3 regions of the Paenarthrobacter nitroguajacolicus genome follow, and region 3 is predicted to be linked to each of the others. Evidence: riboswitches for the same ligand, from Rfam matches in the RefSeq annotation. Region 3 holds a riboswitch; each other region holds the start of a gene.
What was found. A riboswitch is a leader RNA that binds a small molecule or an ion and turns the genes downstream of it on or off. The one in region 3 is predicted to bind S-adenosylmethionine.

Region 1 (4,231 bases), 2.1 Mb from region 3:
TGTCGCGTTGGGTGAGTTCACGCCTCTGTGCCCGCAACTCCTCTGCCTCTGCCGTGGAACCAACAATGGTGGGCTTCAGGACGAAAAGAACCTTGACGTCGTCGGGATTGCGGCCTGCTTTTGCAGCTTCCGCGCGGATGGAATCCCGGTAGGACTTCATCCCGTCAGCACCGCGTGCCAAGGCAATGGCCACGTCGGCATGCCCACCTGCGAAGGCCTTACCCCGCGGCGACGCACCAGCTTGCACCAGGACGGGTTCTTCCGGCAAAGGCGCAGTGTTCAGCGGACCCCTGACCTTGAAAAAGTCGCCCTCATGGTTGATAGGGTGCACTTTGCTGTGGTCCGCGAACACCCCTGCCTCAACGTCCTCAAGCACAGCGCCAGGTTCCCAACTCCGCCAGAGCCGCCTGACGACGTCGACGAATTCCTCCGCTTTCTCGTACCGGAGGTCGTGTTCGATCTGCTGGTCCAGCCCGTAGTTCTGGGCGGCGAGGTCGCTGCCGGACGTGACTACGTTCCAGCCGAGCTGCCCTTCTGAGAAGTGTTGCAGCGTGGCCAGGAGCCGGGCGGCAGTGAAGGGCGGGTAGAAGGACGCGCTGACCGTCGGGACGATCCCCAAATGCTCCGTGGCTGAGAGAAGGTACGGGACCAGCGCCAGCGGATCATGCTTCGGAGCAAACGACGCGTGCGCCAGGGAGACCTCGGCCGTGCCGCCGTAAGTGTCCGGGACGGTGAGGGAATCCTCGATGATGAACAGGTCCAACCCGGATTGTTCAAAGGCCCGGACAGCCTCCTGGTACAGGGCGGGTTTCTTCCAGTCGTAACCCAGGCTGTACCCGGGCGTCCCCCAGCCTTGGACACCAAAACCGTGTCCCACGAACCATCCAAAATGCAGCATGGGCTTGAGTGTAGAACTGCTCTGTCCGTTCACCGCGACCTGATTTCATGCGAAGTTACAGGGGGTCGTACTGCGTCAATTATGCTCCCGGGGCGTCACATTTGGGCGGGACTGATGACGGTCCGGATTTTCCACATACGGCGGTCGCATAGTTTCGAAAACAGCATGGGTCGGGAATGATCGCTGTATGAGTTCACCCACCCGATCTTCCGCCAAGTCTTCCGCCAAGGACCGGCTTTCGGGCGTCTGGGCGCTCAAGGGCTACAAACGCGAATGGCTCCGGCACGACGTCGTGGCAGGTGCTGCCCTCTTCGCCCTGCTGGTACCCGCCGGTATGGCCTATGCGCAGGCGGCCGGCCTTCCACCGGTCACCGGTCTCTATGCCACCGTGGTCCCGCTGCTGGTTTACGCGTTCGTAGGGCCTTCCCGCATCCTGGTCCTCGGCCCCGATTCTGCCCTCGCCCCCATGATTGCCGCGGCAATCGTGCCGCTGGCAGCGGGTAGCAGCGAAAAGTCGGTGGCATTGGCAGGGCTCCTGGCAGTGCTGATCGGGGTACTGATGTTGGCCGGTTCGGCCCTCAAACTCGGGACCATCACAGGACTGCTCTCCAAACCCATCAGGCTCGGATACCTGAACGGAATCGCGTTGTTGGTGGCGTTGTCGCAGCTGCCGGCGTTCCTGGGGATAGAGGCCGACGGCGACATCTGGCAAAAGCTTGCGAAGGTCACCACCGGGGTGCTGGGCGGCGAGGTCAACATCACCGCGCTGCTGCTGGGCGTGGGTTCGCTGGCGCTGATCTGGATTCCCCGGCTGCTGAAGTGGAAAGTGCCGGGTGTGCTGCTGGCGGTGGTCGGCTCGTGCGTCGCAACGGCCGTTTGGAGCCTCAACGACGACGTCAAGGTCACCGGAGTCCTGCCGCAGGGCCTCCCGATGCCCGCGCTCGGCGGCATTGGCTGGGCGGACGCACTCACCCTGCTTCCCGCTGCGGCAGGGATCGCCCTCATGGCGTTCGCGGACACCGGCGTCCTGTCCCAAACATTGGCAGCCAAGGAAGGCAAGAAGGTCTCCGGCAACAGGGAAATGGCAGCACTTGGGGCAGCCAATGCTGCCACGGGCCTGCTGGGCGGATTCCCCATCTCCGGCAGTACATCGAGGACCCCTGTGGCTGTGGACGCTGGTGCCAAGTCCCAGATGACCGGCGTGGTGGGTTCGGTGCTGGTGCTTGCTTTCATGCTGCTGGCTCCAGGGGTGACCGAGTACCTTCCGTCCGCCACCTTGGCCGCCGTCGTGATTGCCGCAGCGATAGCCCTGGCGGACCCGGCCGGCGTCCGGCGCCTGTTGAGCCTGAGCCGGAGCGAATCCGTAGTGATGTTGGCTGCGTTCCTGGGCGTCCTTACAGTGGGCGTGCTCCAGGGAATCGTGGTGGCCATAGCCTTGGCACTCTTGGACTTCGTGCGGCGGGCCTGGGATCCATACCGAACAGAACTCGGTGCCGAAGAAGGGCTCCCTGGGTACCACGATCTTGAACGACACCCCAACGGCGAACGCATCCCCGGGCTCCTGATCCTCCGCTTCGATGCACCGCTGTTCTTCGGCAACGGGCAGGTTCTTGCAAGCTTTGTCCGGGAACAACTGGACGAAGCTTCGGATAATATCTCCCACGTCATCCTTGCGGCGGAACCCATCACAGGCATCGACACCACGGCCCTGGACGACCTCGTCACGCTGGATGAATGGTTGGCCCGCCACGGTGTGGATCTGGTGTTCGCCGAACTCAAAGGACCTGTCAAGGACAAGCTGATCCGCCTCGGAACGGCAGCACGTTTCACGCCGGACCACTTCTTTCCTACAGTCGGCGCTGCCGTCCGCACGCTCAGGGACGAAGAGTGAAACGGCCGCCGATTACGCAACATGACGGCCGCCCCACCACTCGCAAGTGCGGCCGGATGCCCGTGGATGTTACGTTTTTCTTGAGTAATGAGTACCAGCGCAAAGCCCTGACTTGCTGGTCGGCAACCCTCTCTCCGGCGGGGTGCCTCAGGTGACTACTCGGCGTATCGACAATTCGTACTGCAAGCGTGACTGAGGAGCACCAGCTATGCCTGAACCCACTGAAGAAAAACTCTCCTACCGCCTGGTGACAGGCCCGGACACCCGCGACTTCTGCGAGCGCATCCACAATGCCCTCGCCGAAGGTTACGTCCTCCACGGGAGCCCGGCAGCTACGTTCAACGGCACGGACGTCATCGTTGCCCAAGCCGTTGTCCTGCCGACCGCGATCGCCACAGCGGATGCCGCAGTGGCCAATGCCGTTGACCAGTTGGAGAACTACGACGACGAAGAAGCGTTCGAGGGCCACGCATGAGCTACGCAGGTGACCTGACCCCGCACGACGCGTGGGCAAAACTTCAAGACGGTGCCATCCTGGTTGACGTCCGGACCGAGGGCGAATGGGCCCACATTGGAATCCCCGACACCAAAGCTACCGAGAACGACCCCCTGTTCATCCAGTGGAACTTGGCCGGCGGAATTCCGAACTCCCGCTTTATTGAAGACCTTCAGCAACAGGCTCCCGAGGACGACGGCGTTGAGCTCGTTTTCCTATGCCGTTCCGGGCAACGCTCCATCTCGGCGGCCATCGCCGCAACCCAGGCCGGCTTCACTGCCTACAACGTCCTGGAGGGCTTCGAAGGCGAACCGGACCGCTACGGTGAGCGCACCGTCAATGGTTGGAAGAACCGTGGCCTGCCGACGAATCTGGGGACCGAGTAAGTGACTTTCAATCCCGACGCCGCCGGCTGGAGCCCTGACACCCAGGCCGTCCGCGGTGGCCTTGACCGCACCAATTTCCAGGAAACGTCCGAACCTGTTTTCTTGAACTCCGGTTTCGTCTACGAATCCGCTGCCGCCGCCGAACGTGCCTTCACCGGCGAGGACGAGCGATTCGTCTACTCCCGTTACGGCAACCCGTCCGTGGCCACGTTCCAGGAGCGGCTGCGGCTGCTCGAAGGAACCGAGGCGTGCTTCGCGACGGCGTCCGGCATGTCTGCAGTCTTCACCGCCCTGGGTGCCTTGCTGGCTGCCGGTGACCGTGTGGTTGCTGCCCGCTCGCTGTTCGGCTCCTGCTTCGTGATCCTCAACGAGATCCTTCCCCGGTGGGGCGTGGAGACGGTCTTTGTTGACGGACCCGACCTTGAGCAGTGGCGCGAAGCCCTGTCCGAGCCCACCACCGCGGTGTTCTTCGAGTCACCGTCCAACCCCATGCAGGAGATCGTCGACATCGCTGCCGTCAGCGAACTGGCCCATGCCGCCGGGGCGACTGTCGTCGTCGA
Region 2 (4,231 bases), 420 kb from region 3:
CAGCCTGCTCTTCGCCGGAACCATCCAAAAGCTCAAGATCTACACGGTCTCGCAGATGCTGACCCTCCGCTATGGCAGCACGGCAACCCAGACCTCGGGCATCGTGATGTTGGCCTACACGCTGATGCTGTGTGCCACGTCCACCGGTGCCTACGCCACCATCTTCGTGGTCCTCTTCGGCTGGGAGCGTTGGCTCGCCATCGCTATCGGCGGCGCAATCGTGCTGGTCTACTCCACCATTGGCGGCATGTGGTCCATCACCTTGGCCGACCAGGTCCAGTTCGTCATCAAGACCGTGGGAATCTTCTTCCTCATGCTCCCCTTCGCCCTGAACGCCGCAGGTGGCCTCGATGGCATCCGAGCCCGCGTCGATGAGAGCTTCTTCGACATCGGCGGCATCGGCCTCCAGACGATCATCACCTACTTCGTCGTGTACACACTGGGCCTCCTGATCGGCCAGGACATCTGGCAGCGCGTGTTCACTGCCAAGAACCCCACAGTTGCCCGCTGGGGCGGCGCTACCGCCGGCGTCTACTGCATCCTCTACGGCTTCGCAGGTGCCCTGATCGGCATGGCTGCCAGCGTTGCCCTCTCCGGCATCGAAATCGCTGCCAAGGACGACGTCTACGCAGAGGTCGCTACCCGGCTCCTGCCCATCGGCATCGGCGGCTTGGTGCTTGCCGCAGCTGTGGCCGCCATGATGTCCACGGCGTCAGGCGCACTGATTGCTGCTGCAACCGTTGCCCGCGCAGACGTAATGCCTTTCGTTGCCAGCTGGTTTGGCAAGAAGGTCGACACCTCCGACTCCGATAACCCTGAGCACGACGTCAAGGCCAACCGTTACTGGGTACTCGGCCTGGGAATCGTTGCAATCATCATCGCCATCTCCACCAAGGATGTGGTGGCCGCACTGACCATTGCCTACGACATCCTGGTTGGCGGCCTCCTCGTGGCCATCATTGGCGGCTTGGTGTGGAAGCGTGGAACGGGCATCGCCGCAGCATGGTCCATGGCGGCCGGTTCAGTGGTAACCCTCGGAACCATGATCATCCTTGAGATCAACGCCGAAGTTCCCCTCGATGGCATCTACGCCAACGAGCCCATCTACTTCGGTTTGATCGCCTCGGCTTTGGTGTACGTAGTGGTCTCGCTTGCCAGCAAGCCCACGGATCCGGCAGTCATGAAGGCCTGGACGGATCGCGTTGCCGGTACCCGCGTGGCCGAGGAAGAGCTCACCACCCCCGCTTCCTAGGCGGGCACAAAGAACCAAGCAAGGTTCAGGAAACAAGTAAAGTTCGACGGCGGCGCCTCCCCTTTTTGGGGCGGCGCCGCCGTTGCGCTATGTCCGGGAAGCATGCGTTGGAAGGCCCGCTCTACACGCCAAAACCACCCCATAGTGCGCAAAGCAGGCCCCACAACACAGGAGGCCCCACAACACGCGCCCACCCGTTGGAAGGCCCGCTCTACACGCCAAAACCACCCCAAAGAGCGCAAAGCAGGCCCCACAACACAGCAGGCCACGCAACACACCCCACGACGGGTGGCCGAACACCAATGCGGTAGGGTGGTCCCAGCTTCAAGAGATGTGGTGCCAAGCTCCGACTGGCCACACACCAACCCCATGTTCACGGGTGGTTCGGATGAGGAAGCGGCCCGTCCCGGACCAGAGACAACCGAGCGGGCAAGAGCACTCCCCCAAGGAGCAGTCCCTTGCCGTACCAAGGCGATACCACCCTGGTAAACACAACAGCACCCAGTACCCCGGCCGGAACGGCCACCCCCACGGTCGCGGTGATTCCCGCCGTCGACCTCTTCCTGGGCACGGTGACCATCACTGCCAAGGCTGGAACAGAGCAGTTCAGACACGCCCAACCGCAACTCATCGCGCAGGCGTTGGCCCAGGCCGTCCGGCCGACGCACTGGTGTGAGTCGTCCAAGACACTAACGGTGACCGTTGCGGCCGTCGGAAAACGGGCGGGCGTCCAACGTCACTTCACACTAGGGCACTAGGGCTCCAGGGCACGGGGACCAGGCCTAAACTTCCTCGTCTTCCTCGCGGAACTCTTCAGTTTCATCTATGGGGACAACGCGTTCGTCGTCCTCGGGGGCGTCCACTTCCTCTACCCAGGGTTCATCCACTTCCTGGTCTTCGGCGTAGTCGTAGGCCGGGTCGGACTCAATGGTTGCCCGTTCCGGGTAATTGGCGTGTGATTCGGTGGTGTTCATGGTGCAACCTCCGTCTCGTGGGCCTGTTCTGGTGGGCGGTTCAGCCCGTTGACCCGAATGCAGGAATCCAGTGGCGGAAGGGCCCCGCCCCTGTCCTTCCATCTGAGCACCGGCACAGTCGAGGGTCAAGGAAATTACGGTGCACCGAACATTCCAGTTAAGGAATACCAGCCAAAAATCCGCGCGGATAAGCGGTAGTGTGGGGCGTGCAATGGGGCCGCAACTACCCCACCAAGCACAGGAGACAAAGTGCAGATGCACCAGGAATCCCACAGTTCGTCGAGCTCCGCTCCGGACCCCACCCCCGAACCGGCAACTGCCGAAAACGCCGGCACGCAACCCGCGCCGCCCTCGCACGCGGACATTCGCCGGTGGCGGCAGTACCTGGCCGATGAGCGTGCCGAGGCCGCCGTCTACCGCGAACTGGCCCAGCGACGTGACGGCGAAGAACGCCAAATCCTGCTCGCCCTGGCCGAAGCCGAAGGCAGGCACGAAGCCCATTGGCTCAAGCTCCTTGGCGAGCATGCAGGTATGCCCAAGGCAGCTTCCACCCGCAGCCAGTTCCTGGGCTTCCTGGCCCGCAACTTCGGTTCAGTGTTCGTCCTCGCTCTGGCACAGCGTGCCGAAGGCCGTTCCCCGTACGGCACCGAACCTGCCGCGACGCCTGCCATGGTGGCCGATGAACAAATCCACGAAGAAGTAGTCCGGGGCTTAGCCACACGCGGACGCAACCGGCTCTCCGGAACCTTCCGCGCGGCCGTTTTCGGCGCCAACGACGGTTTGGTCAGCAACCTTTCCCTGGTCATGGGTATGGCCGCAACCGGCGTGCCCAGCCCCGTGGTGCTCATGAGTGGCGTCGCGGGTCTCCTCGCCGGGGCCCTCTCCATGGGTGCGGGCGAATACGTCTCGGTCCGCTCGCAGCGGGAGCTCCTTAACGCGACCCTGCCCACGCAGGCCACTCTGACCGCGGCACCGTCATTGGACATCGAGCACAACGAGTTGGTCCTGGTGTACTTGGCCCGTGGCATGACGCGTGAAGCGGCGGAGCACCGCGCTGCCGAGCGCATGGGCTTGTTCAGCTGCGACTGCGATCCCAGCCTTTCCTTGCAGCCGGAGAAGCCACCCACTGACGATCATGAATCCGTCGGTTCGGCGTGGGGTGCAGCGATGTCCAGCTTCTGCTTCTTCGCCTCGGGCGCCATTGTGCCCATCCTGCCGTTCATTTTCGGCATGACGGGCATCGCCGCCTTGCTGGTGGCCGGCGTTCTGGTGGGTATCGCGCTCCTGGCTACCGGCGCCGTCGTCGGCTTGTTGTCCGGAACCTCGCCGCTGAGCCGCGGACTCCGGCAGCTTGCCATCGGCCTGGGTGCGGCGGCGGCCACGTATGGTCTGGGCTTGGCGTTCGGAGCAGCGATCGTCTAAGTTTGGACGGCTTGGTCCGGAGACCGTAATGTTGGTTCGTCCTCCGCGCTGCCCCGCGTGACCAGGGCATCAGGAATGGAGAACCGTGGACCCGGAGCGGGAAGCAACGCGCGTGCCGAAGCACCGACGCACTGGAACAGCCTTGCGCGTTCTCCGCGGCGTCCTCATGGCCGTCATTGCGGCCGTCGTCGCCGTTCTGGTCAGTGGATTCCTGCAGGGCGACCCTCGCATCACCGCGCTGTTCCCGGGAGTGAGCGTGCCGGGAACCACAGAGGACCATCCGGGTGGAGCCGAACCGGCGCGCCCCCTCGACGCGCCGCCGCCCGGACTTGAGGAGGCGGACGCCCCACTGGCCTCGCCTTCAGCGCCCGGCACCACCAACGATTCGTACAAGTTCCTGGCCACGAACGACGACGGCACCCCGGTAGGTTACTCGCCTTGCCGTCCGCTCCATTACGTTGTCAACGATGCGTCCGCACCCATTGGCTCAGACGCCCTCCTGACCGCCGCCTTGGCAAATATTTCTGCGGCGTCCGGCATCCAGTTCATCGACGACGGCACCACTGACGAGTTGCCGGTGGAC
Region 3 (4,231 bases):
AAAGCGGGGAATCGAGGTGGCGGGTGCCATGTCCCCCGGGAGTCTGGGGGCGGCGCAGTGTGATGGTTTCGACTTTTATCTGGCTTCCGAGGAAGCGGACGCTCTCGCGAGTGGTAACGATCCTTCGCCCGCCGAGGATCCCGGGCTTCCCCGCGTCGACCTTATCCAGTGCTACGACGAATACGTGATGGGCTACTCACAGTCCCGGCACTTCCTTGGTGGCACGGCGCCCATCTTCCCCGAGGACAACGGACCCATGCACGTGGTCCTGCTGGACGGCAGGTTGGCCGGATGGTGGCGCCATGGCTTCTCCGGCAGAACCTGCGAAGTGGACGTCCGAATGAACCGGCCCACCACCGCAAAAGAGCAGGAGGCCCTGCAGTCGGAGGTGGATCGCTACGGCCGGTTCCTGGGCATGCAGAGCAAGCTGGTCTGAAGCAGCCGCAGTGGTTTTGCCGGTCAGGACTAAGCTGGGATGAGACCTAGGAGGCCTGCACTGTGAACAATCTGATCTTCTGGATCATCGTCTGCTCTTGGCTGATTCCACTCGGGATCCGCATGTACAACCGCTCCCGGGCGCGTCGGATCCAGGACAATAACTTCCGCGACCCCCGCTACCCACAGCAGAATCTGCCCGGACCAGGGTATCCCCCACAGAATTACCCGCAGCAGAATTATCCAGGTCAGGGATACCCGACGCAGGGTTACCCAGGTCAGAATTACCCCGGGTACCCTTCCGAGCCGACCGTCATCCGCCCCGCGGTTTCGACACCGCAGGCCGGGCCGCCGTCGAACCCTTCATCCCCGGCACCGTTCCCCTCAGCGGGCGCTTCGGAGCCGCAGGGATTCCGCGCCCGCAAGTTGGCGGAGCTGGACACGAAGTTCAGCAACGGCGAGATCGCCATGGAGGATTACATGAAGCAGCGCGGCGAAATCATGAACGGCTAGGGCTAGGCGAAGAATGATTCTCGGAGTTGTGCCGAGAGCTGGCCGATCTCAGTGAGGAAGCCGTCGTGACCAATCGGAGCCTCAATGAGGTGGACCGGCACATCCCCAGGTAGCGCCGCGGCAAGTTCCCGCGACTGTGCAGGGAAGTAGAGCCTGTCGCTGTCCACCGCCGCCACGAAGAACTCAGCCGTAGCGCGCGACAACGCCTGTTCCAGCGGGCCGCGGCCCCTGGTGACGTCGTGGGACATCAGGGCTTCGGTGATGGCGATGTAGCTGTTGGCATCAAAACGGCGGACCAGCTTCGTTCCCTGGTGGTCCAGATAGCTTTCCACCTGGTAGCGGCCACGCTCCCCCAACACCGCGGCAGCGAGTGGTGTCTCCTGGTGCTGGGCTTCCCTGCCGAAGCGGAAATCCAACTCCAAGGCTGAGCGGTAAGTGATGTGGGCGATGCGTCGGGCCAGTGCCAAACCATGTTCAGGTGCAGTGCCGCCGTAATAGTCACCGTTTTTGAAGTTCGGGTCCTGCCTGATGGCCAAGGTTTGGGCTTGAGCAAAGGCAATCTGCTCGGCCGTACTGTAGGCGCCCACCGAAATTACGGCGCAGCGTTTGACCCTGTCGGGGAACGTAACAGCCCATTCAAGGGCCCTGGCGCCGCCCATGGAACCGCCCAACACGGCGTGCCAGGCATCGATTCCCAAGGCATCGGCGAGGCGCGCCTCAGCCTCCGTGCTGTCGCGCAGCGTGACCAACGGGAAACGTGAGCCCCAAGGACGTCCGTCCGGTGCTTCTGACGATGGGCCGGTGCTGCCATAACAACCGCCCACGATGTTGATGGAAATGACGAAAAACTTGTTGGTGTCGATGGTGGCACCCGGCCCAACGAGTTGCTCCCACCAACCTTCCTCGTCGGTGGCTCCACGGGCTACGTGAGTGCTGCCCGTGAGCGCATGCTGGATGAGGACGGCATTGGAGGCATCGGCATTCAGCTGCCCCCAGGTCTCATAAGCGAGGACGACATCGGGGAGGAATCCGCCGGCCTCAAGTTCCAACGGCCCGATGCCGGCGTACTTGACGGTTCCGTCTTCTTCTCCGGATTTGGGAAGGGCTGTAGCAGTAATGGTCATTCCTTTGACACCTTAACCTCGCGCTTGCCCGTCGCCTTGCGTGCGAACAGGCCAGGTCTTCACCCGGGGCACCCCACCGCGTAGGAGGGTTGCCGGCCAGCAAGCCGGGGCTGTGTGCTGGCACTCATGACCTAATACGAAGAGTCTAGGAAATGCAGGGTGGTTCTGGCGAAGAATGTGACAACAGTGTGACGGTTTAGGGCGTCTTCGTTCACGAACGAGCACCCGGAACTGCCGCCCGGCGAATAATCGTCGACGCGGGCGGCAGCCGGGCTGTGACTCTAAGCCGCGCGTTAGGCGCCCTTGGCGGCCCGGAAGCCCGCTTCGAGGTCGGCGATGATGTCATCAACGTGCTCAATGCCCACGGACAAGCGCACGAGGCCGGGGTTGACGCCGGCAGCGACCTGCTGTTCCACCGTCAATTGGCTGTGTGTAGTCGACGCCGGGTGGATGACCAGCGAGCGGACATCACCGATGTTGGCAACGTGCGAGTGCAACTCCAGGCCGTCCACGAAGCGCTTGCCGGCTTCGACGCCGCCCTTGATGTTGAAGGCAACAATGGCGCCCGTGCCCTTGGGTCCGTACTTCCGGCCGCGGTCGTACCACGGGCTGGACGGCAGGCCCGCATAGGCGACCGATTCGACGTCGTCGTGGTTTTCAAGCCATTCGGCCACCTTGGTGGCGTTGGCAACATGGCGTTCCACGCGCAGGCTCAAGGTCTCCAGGCCCTGGGCAATGAGGAAGGCGTTGAACGGGGACACGGCAGAGCCGAGATCGCGAAGCAACTGGACTCGGGCCTTGAGGATGTAGGAGAGGTTCGCGCCCAGTGCACCGTCCTTGCCGAGGTCCCGGGCGTAGACCAGACCGTTGTAGCTGGGGTCCGGGGTATTGAAACCAGGGAAGCGGTCCGGGTCCTTGCCGAAGTCGAAGTTGCCGGAGTCCACAATCACACCGGCGATTGCCGAACCGTGACCACCCAGGTACTTGGTCGCGGAGTGGACCACGATGTCCGCTCCCCACTCGATGGGCCGGATCAGGTAAGGCGTGGACAGGGTGTTGTCCACAATGAGGGGAACGCCGGCCGCGTGTGCGGTGCGGGCGATGCCCTCGATGTCCAGGACATCCTGGCGGGGGTTGGAGACGACCTCGCCGAAGAACAACTTGGTGTTCGGCAGGACGGCGTCACGCCACTGGTCCAGATTGTCCGGGTCCTCGACGAACGTGACCGAAATGCCGAACTTCTTCAGCGTGTGCGCCAGCAGGTTGTACGTGCCGCCGTACAGGCTCGGGCTCGCTACGATGTGGTCGCCCGCCTCGGCGATATTCAGGATGGCGAACGTCTCGGCAGCCTGTCCGGAGCTGAGCAAGAGGGCAGCCAGGCCACCCTCAAGGCTCGCAACCCGCTGCTCCACTGCATCCTGCGTCGGGTTGCCGATTCGGGTGTAGATGGGAGCCAGCTCGGCCAGGGCAAAGCGATTGGCGGCGCTCTCGGCACTGGGGAACACGAAGGACGTGGTCTGGTAGATCGGAAGCGAGCGCGCTCCTGTGGCGGCGTCAGGCTCCTGGCCGGCGTGGATCTGGCGGGTTTCGAAAGACCATCCTTGGGACATGGAGTTCTCCTGTTCGTGACGCATGGGTTTGGCAGGCAAGGTGAAGCGGTGTGAGCTGGGGCCAGTCTAGGAACTGTCCGGAGGCGAAGACAGCTTTGTGACGCCTGTGGAATCTTTCGGTCTTCCCGCGTCCCTTCATGACGCCCCCTACCACCGGTTATACACATCCCACCTTAGTTAGGCTTGACTTAGCTGAGACCCCGATCACAAAGTGCCAAGATGAAGCCATGCGCATGGATCACGTCTCTTACGCCTGTGAACGAGATGGCCTTTTGGCCACTACCGAACGAATTTCCGCGGCATTGGGAGTGGACGCTGTCCGGGGCGGAGTGCACCCGCGCTTCGGTACCCGGAACATGATCATTCCCCTTGCGGATAACAAGTACCTGGAAGTGGTGGAGGTCCTGGACCACCCCGCTTCCGACAAAGCACCCTTTGGCCAGGCCGTCCGTGCCCGTTCGGCTGCCGGTGGTGGATGGATGGGCTGGTGCGTCGCCGTTGACGACCTTGCACCGTTCGAAGACCGCCTTGGCCGCTCGGCTGTTCCGG

Region 1: another riboswitch for S-adenosylmethionine. It lies ahead of KCX59_RS19615 (DUF1737 domain-containing protein); the one in region 3 lies ahead of metX (homoserine O-acetyltransferase MetX).
Region 2: another riboswitch for S-adenosylmethionine. It lies ahead of KCX59_RS05875 (hypothetical protein); the one in region 3 lies ahead of metX (homoserine O-acetyltransferase MetX).

Annotation. Positions count from the first base shown of each region.
Region 1 covers NZ_CP073234.1:4,157,842-4,162,072, forward strand. Annotated here, with positions in the region: gene KCX59_RS19605 (NtaA/DmoA family FMN-dependent monooxygenase) at 1-931, opposite strand, end outside; gene KCX59_RS19610 (SulP family inorganic anion transporter) at 1,086-2,789, shown strand; SAM riboswitch class IV at 2,873-2,984, shown strand; gene KCX59_RS19615 (DUF1737 domain-containing protein) at 2,998-3,264, shown strand; gene KCX59_RS19620 (rhodanese-like domain-containing protein) at 3,261-3,671, shown strand; gene KCX59_RS19625 (O-succinylhomoserine sulfhydrylase) at 3,672-4,231, shown strand, end outside.
Region 2 covers NZ_CP073234.1:1,162,249-1,166,479, reverse strand. Annotated here, with positions in the region: gene KCX59_RS05880 (sodium:solute symporter) at 1-1,252, shown strand, start outside; SAM riboswitch class IV at 1,575-1,694, shown strand; gene KCX59_RS05875 (hypothetical protein) at 1,711-2,010, shown strand; gene KCX59_RS05870 (hypothetical protein) at 2,035-2,226, opposite strand; gene KCX59_RS05865 (VIT1/CCC1 transporter family protein) at 2,482-3,648, shown strand; gene KCX59_RS05860 (matrixin family metalloprotease) at 3,791-4,231, shown strand, end outside.
Region 3 covers NZ_CP073234.1:1,582,693-1,586,923, reverse strand. Annotated here, with positions in the region: gene KCX59_RS07685 (winged helix DNA-binding domain-containing protein) at 1-436, shown strand, start outside; gene KCX59_RS07680 (hypothetical protein) at 499-948, shown strand; gene metX (homoserine O-acetyltransferase MetX) at 951-2,072, opposite strand; SAM riboswitch class IV at 2,088-2,204, opposite strand; gene KCX59_RS07670 (bifunctional o-acetylhomoserine/o-acetylserine sulfhydrylase) at 2,366-3,682, opposite strand; gene KCX59_RS07665 (VOC family protein) at 3,910-4,231, shown strand, end outside.